DNA from 2 places in the Desmospora activa DSM 45169 genome. Region 2 is predicted to be linked to the other one. Evidence: a T-box and tRNA genes for the amino acid it is inferred to sense, from the RefSeq annotation. Region 2 holds a T-box; the other holds one or more tRNA genes.
What was found. The T-box of region 2 lies ahead of ileS (isoleucine--tRNA ligase). A T-box ahead of a tRNA ligase gene usually reads a tRNA of that ligase, here a tRNA-Ile.

Region 1 (3,406 bases), 110 kb from region 2:
CTTTTACCCCGTCACGCGTACCGGAATTCCCCACATATCCCACTCGATCGCCACGTTTTACTTCATCCCCCAACTGAAGGTTGGGAGAGACACGGTCCAAATGGGCATAACGAGTAAGCACACCGTTTTTATGTTGAATCCAAACGGTTCGTCCTCGCATCTTGTCAAAGATATGGGCAGGCGTTTGTCCCTGATGACGAGCGGCAATCTCCAACAAGCGGTTTCGTTGCTTTTCCGACATTTCCACATAATCATGATCCACCCGGACAATGATGCCATCTGCTGCAGCGATGACGGCGGTATCGGTATCAATCACCATCCCCGAAGCAGCCGTATAATAGTCCAACCCTTCATGCGTACCGCCGCGATAAGTGCGAGGCGCCCCTGGGAGGTGGGAGGGTTGACTGCTCACCTGTGCACCCTCGATTGGACTGGATAAAAATGATAAATACTCAATCATTTGGGCGACGCTTATCTCTTCAGGGGAATCAGGGGAATGATCGGAAAATGCAGACGCCTCCGCCGCTGGAGGCCCCACCGTCGCCACACCTTTCACACTATCCACTTTCACCGATCGATCAAATCCAACCTCCACCACTTCCACCGGAATCCAGATCTCATTCTCCCCTTCCCACAAAGGGGTAGCGTCAACAGGTAGATAGCGGTGGTTGCGACTAAGAACCGGCGCCTCCCGCACCAGGTGCAGGGTTAACGCACCCTCGTTTAAGGTTACGGTTCCCATTTCTTCATCCACATCTATTTGAATCCCTAATCGTTTTAACTCCTGCAAATGAAAATAAGATCGTCCCTCAACCTTTCGAACCAGCAGGGACTCTTTTTCCGGTTTTATCGTTTGCCCAGTTTTATCCTGAACCAAAGCGGATTTTCCGGAAACCTCCGGTGCTACCGAATGAGCGACAGCCACAAGCAGCAATATCAGCAACAAGCCGGCAGCCACCATGACCACTGGTCTTCCCATAGCTCACCCCTCATACAATCTTTTGCTGTTTTATCATTGTAACACGGACAAGCAAAGAAAAAAGACCCATCTTTCCCTGTATCTTTCGCCATATGAATCAGGAGATAAAGGATCATATCAAACAGAATCAGATAGGCAAAAAAAACTAATACGATAGACAGATTCCCTAAAACGAATTCTTTCTATGACACAATGATTGTAATACAATGAAAATAAGGAAAAGCACCGATAATTAGACATTAGGAGGATGTAAATGCGTCTACTTTTACCAAAGGACTTCGCCTCTGACTCTCTTGCTGCTCCTGACTGGGTAAAAAAAGCATATCAACAATTCTCTGCAACCGTGGGCCGACCTGATTTTCCGTGTTATTTAGGAACGGGGGCTCTTGGTATTTATGCTGGAGCCCCAACAAAACAAAAAACCCTCATATCTAAGGGTTTCGGTGGTGGGCAGTACTGGGATCGAACCAGTGACCTCTACCGTGTCAAGGTAGCGCTCTCCCCCTGAGCTAACTGCCCGAAAAGCCTCTGTGTTGGTGGGCCCAACAGGACTCGAACCTGTGACCAATCGGTTATGAGCCGACCGCTCTACCAACTGAGCTATAGGCCCAAAAAATATGGCGGAGCTGACGGGACTCGAACCCGCGACCTCCGGCGTGACAGGCCGGCGTGAACTCCAACTTCACCACAGCTCCATATTTTGGTTGCGGGGGCAGGATTTGAACCTGCGACCTTCGGGTTATGAGCCCGACGAGCTACCAGCTGCTCCACCCCGCGGCAGCGACATTTATTAATATACATGATTTAGATCTTTGATGCAAGGGTTTTTTGAGATTTTTTTTACCGTTATTTTTGGAAACGGCTTTTTGTAGGGTTCTGTCTGGATTCCCACATATAGCGAACCCCATATCGTCCGCTTTTACATTGGTAAACCTCCACTTCCGCCGGGCTGTCGTACCCATAAATCCACCAATCTTCCTCCATACGGGTTGCCAAACAACGCGCTTGAAAACGGGTATCATACAATTTTGCCCAATAAATCCAATCGGACACCGACACTTCCCTCTTTTCTTTGCCCATTTGCCTTTTTTAGTGTGGCAAAGGCGGGTCCGTTTCATCCACCGGGCTGACGACCATTTTACTTATAGTCCCAAACCGCTGACGTCTCCTGTTCATACGATAAATCAGCAATTGAATTCAATTGCGCTTGTTCAACAATCTGGTCTTTTGGACAGATGTTCCCTCCTTATTACACCGGACAGCAACTGTCCGGTTTTTTCATGCGACGGATCTTTTGCTGCATAAAGTTTCATCAGCGAAGCATCAGGGATAGCGGGGAGCGTTTTTACGCCCCACCCGCCATCCAATCACCCTGCGTACCTTACGCCGATGTCTCCTTCTTTGCTTGCGTTTCTTCCGCTTCTTCCCGATCGCGGATGCGATGGGCCAGCCGGCTTGAGGCTGCAGCTGCAATACTGGCTACCAGGTCATCCAAAAAAGTATGGACGGGTCCGTCTTTTTTGGTATCCAATTTCTTAATTAATCCGATTTTATGCTTATCGAGGTAGCCGAATGTGGTGACCGCAATACTTCCATACCCGAATACCGATCCCAAAGCCAGGGTCTCATCGCATCCAAACAACCCTTCATCGGATTGAACGAGTGACTGTAGCGGTTCAGACAGCTGATTTTTTTCAGCCAATAGATCTAGCTCCACCCCAACCAGTATGGCATGTTGCATCTCCCGCTTTTCCAAAACGGCAATCACGCTCTCTACGCAATCTTCTATCGTCAATTCCTGGCTATAGGGGGACTGCATGCGAAATACAATCTCCGCGATCCCTTCTATTGTGACTCCGCGCTGGCGGAGACGATCAACAGCTGCTTGTTTCACTTCTTTGCTATGCACTCGCCGCTTCATGTCTATTCCTCCTTCCATGTTTCACCACATCATACCACCTCCATTTTATCACAGAAAAACAAAGCCATATTTATTTTACTGATGCCGGGGTTATAATGCTTAAAACGGAGATTTTACCACAGAAGTCCGGCTACTCCCTTTATTCATAAAGAAGTAAGCGTTATAATGGAGTGATGAAGCGTTTAGCAATTCGGCAAAAGTCTGCACTTATTTAGGCGACAACCAAAACCTTAACCAAGGGCTTCAGCCGAATCCGAGGAGGGAGCGACATGAAATACGGAATCACTTTTTTTCCTGAAAAAAAAGTACAGGATTTGATCAACTCTTATCGAAAGCGCTATGATCCTCACTATGCCTGGATTCCACCCCATATTACCTTAAAGGAAGCGTTTGATTTGCAGGATGACGAACTGCCCCAGGCAATTGAACATTTAGAACGGGTATCTCAAGAAGTAGCACCTTTTCCGATTACACTAACAAAAGTGAGTAGCTTTTACCCCACCAAT
Region 2 (3,406 bases):
CCGCCTTTCCCGTTCCCGGGCGTCAGCCATCATTAAAAATGGACAGGCACAAATCAACTGGAAATCGACAGAAAACCCCGCTGAAACCGTGGCAGAGGGAGATATGATTTCCCTGCGAGGATTCGGAAGAATTCAGGTGTGGGAAAAATTGGGTGTTTCCAAAAAAGGGCGTTTCTTGTTAAATTTGATTCGATACTTGTAGGAAGAGAACATCGTTTCGTTTTGCTTCGCCACTTTATGCTTTCCGCTCTTGAGCGGTTTGAAACAGCAGTAGCCATGTGGAAGGAATTTTGCTACCATTGTAGAATAAAGATGGCGAAGCCAATCCTTTGAGGAGGTGTCAATCTTGCCGCTTAGTCCTTTGGATATACACAACAAAGAATTTAAACGCTCGTTTCGCGGCTATGATGTAGATGAAGTGAACGACTTCCTCGATCAGATTATCAAGGATTTTGAATTCCTGATTCGAGAGAAACAACAACTGGAACAACAGGTTGAGGAGTTGCAGCAAGAACTGGAGCAAGCGCTGGAAGAGCAGGAGATGGCGCCGGTGCATCATGAACCGCCCCAACCGCAACAACCGCAACCACAACATACCGCCCCACAACCGCCGGCTGTTCAGCAACGTTACCAAGCTCCAGAACCTCCGGCCCCGGTTCAGAATGCCCCCGCTCCCCTCTCATCCGCTACACTCTCTTCGATGGAGCAGAGCATTCACAAATCGATTCGTGTGGCGCAGGAAGTTGCGGAAGAGGTGCGCTTAAACGCTAAGAAAGAAGCGGAATTGATCGTTCAGGAAGCGGAGAAAAATGCGGATCGGATTATTAATGAAGCGCTGCAAAAAGCGCGTGCCATTCACAGTGAGCTGTTGGATCTGAAGCAAAAAGCGACAGTGTACCGTGCCCGTTTCCGCACATTGGTTCAGTCCCATCTGGATATCTTGGACAACTCCGATTGGGAATCCCTCGAAGAACTGGAAGAAGGGCTGGAAGAAGTGGGGGAACAGCTGGAGCAATACAGTGAGCAAGATTCGCAACAACTGGCAATGGAAGGCCGTTCTCACCAACAGGATTACAGTCATACGGACAGTTATAACACGCACGCGTCTATGGATGATAGTGAGGCTTCTTATATGGAAGAAGAGGACGAGCCTCGCCGGGAATTGCGTCGTACTTCCCGTAAAATGAAGCGGAAAGCGATGTTCTAATCCTCTTGCACGTATGTGACAGTTTGTCAATGGCTAGACTGAAAGGCAAACCAAAAGGCAGTAGGTCTGGTCTAGTTATAGTGACAAAGCGCTATTTTACCGTGGGGTTTACGGTTCGCTTAGGAACTCACTGGACTACTGGAGATCACCCAAGCGACCGAAGGAAGTCCCTGTGGGAAATCCCCTGCGTATGCAGGGAGAGTGGTAAAAGCAAACATGTGTAGGCAAGGATCGGGAGAGTAGACAGAGTAGCATTGGTTCAGCGAACCGGGGAAGGTGGGAGCCCGGTCCAAGCACCTGTCGAAGATCACCCGGGAGCTGTTTTCCTGAAACGTGAAAGGAGTAGGGAGAACCGCGTCATTCCCGTTACGAATGAAAAGTGGGCTCTTTACGCATTCAGCGTAGAGGCTTATCAGGGTGGTACCGCGGGTAACTTCTCGTCCCTTTGGGATAGAGGAGTTTTTTTATGATGGAAGGAGTAGGGGATATGGATTATAAAAAAACACTCAACCTGCCGCAGACCGACTTTCCCATGCGGGGGAACCTCCCCAACCGGGAACCGGAGATGCAAAAATGGTGGGAAGAGGTACAAATCTATGAACAGGTATTGGAACGACGACAAGGACAACCAAAATTTATCCTCCACGATGGCCCTCCGTACGCCAACGGCGATATCCATATTGGTCACGCGTTGAATAAAATCTTAAAAGATTTTATCGTCCGTTTTCGCTCGCTGCAAGGATATGATGCTCCCTATATTCCAGGATGGGATACACACGGTCTGCCAATTGAGCATGCCGTTACCACCAAAAAGAAAGTAGATCGCAAAAAAATGGACCCTGTTGAATTCCGTCGGCATTGTGAGGATTACGCTTGGTCCTTTATCGATAAACAACGGGAACAGTTTAAGCGCTTGGGTGTACGGGGTGATTGGGAGAACCCATATGTAACATTGAAACCGAAATATGAAGCGGAGCAAGTGCGCGTCTTTGGTGAGATGGTGAAGAAGGGACACATCTATCGCGGGTATCGATCCATCTATTGGTCCCCGTCGTCAGAGTCAGCACTTGCCGATGCTGAAATCGAGTATATGGATAAACGATCCCCTTCCATCTATGTCAAATTCCCGGTAAAGGATGGAAACGGAATCCTGCCGCAAGATGCTTTTGTCGTTATCTGGACGACGACTCCTTGGACGATTCCGGCGAACTTGGCCATTGCAATCCATGCCGATTTTACCTACACCTTGGTCAAAACCGGTGGGCAGCAGTGGTTGATGGCGGAGGAATTGGTCGATTCCGTGATGAAATTGGCAGGAATCGAGGAGTATCAAAAAGGAGAGACCTTTAAAGGCTCGCAACTATCCGATGTGATCTGTCGCCATCCTTTCTATGACCGAGAAAGTCCCCTTGTTCTGGGAGACCACGTCACCTTGGATGCCGGTACTGGTTGTGTACACACGGCACCGGGCCATGGAGCGGAAGACTTTGAACTGGGCAAGAAATATAACTTAGGGGTTTTATGCCCGGTTGACGAAAAAGGAAAAATGACGGCTGAGGCTCCTGGCTTTGAAGGACTTTTCTATGAAGAGGCCAATAAAGCGATTACCGCTAAATTGGATGAAACCGGTTATCTGTTGAAGCTAACCTTTCTCACTCACCAATACCCCCATGACTGGCGCACAAAAAAGCCGGTTATTTACCGGGCGACAGAGCAATGGTTTGCCTCAATTGACGGCTTTCGCCAACAATTGCTAGAGGCGATCCGCGAGGTGAAGTGGATTCCTGCCTGGGGAGAAGTGCGTCTACACAATATGGTTGCGGATCGAGGAGATTGGTGTATTTCCCGGCAACGGGTGTGGGGAGTGCCGTTGCCCATCTTCTATTGTGAAAAATGTAGCCATCCTCATATCACCGATGAATCGATTGACCATATTGCCGCTATTTTTGCCGCGGAGGGCTCCTCCGCTTGGTTTGCCAAAGATGTGGAGCAACTTCTCCATCCGGGAGCGACCTGTGCCGAATGCGGCAACCAGACCTTCCGCAAAGAGACAGATATCATGGATGTCTGGTTTGATTCCGGCAGCAGCCATGCCGCTGTACTGCAACAACGCGAAGAAACGGCATGGCCGGCGGATATCTACCTGGAAGGTTCCGATCAGTACCGGGGCTGGTTCAATTCTTCTCTATCTACTGCTGT

Region 1: it has a tRNA-Ile gene. The T-box ahead of ileS (isoleucine--tRNA ligase) is inferred to sense a tRNA for this amino acid. The anticodon was not compared.

What each region holds. Positions count from the first base shown of each region.
Region 1 covers NZ_PZZP01000001.1:1,921,840-1,925,245, forward strand. Annotated here, with positions in the region: gene C8J48_RS09345 (M23 family metallopeptidase) at 1-979, opposite strand, end outside; tRNA gene C8J48_RS09350 (tRNA-Val) at 1,424-1,498, opposite strand; tRNA gene C8J48_RS09355 (tRNA-Ile) at 1,514-1,589, opposite strand; tRNA gene C8J48_RS09360 (tRNA-Asp) at 1,598-1,674, opposite strand; tRNA gene C8J48_RS09365 (tRNA-Met) at 1,681-1,756, opposite strand; gene C8J48_RS09370 (hypothetical protein) at 1,826-2,059, opposite strand; gene C8J48_RS09375 (phosphatidylglycerophosphatase A family protein) at 2,361-2,900, opposite strand; gene C8J48_RS09380 (2'-5' RNA ligase family protein) at 3,170-3,406, shown strand, end outside.
Region 2 covers NZ_PZZP01000001.1:1,812,919-1,816,324, reverse strand. Annotated here, with positions in the region: gene C8J48_RS08820 (YlmH family RNA-binding protein) at 1-202, shown strand, start outside; partial or broken gene C8J48_RS08815 (DivIVA domain-containing protein) at 347-517, shown strand; gene C8J48_RS08810 (DivIVA domain-containing protein) at 542-1,207, shown strand; T-box leader at 1,426-1,655, shown strand; gene ileS (isoleucine--tRNA ligase) at 1,695-3,406, shown strand, end outside.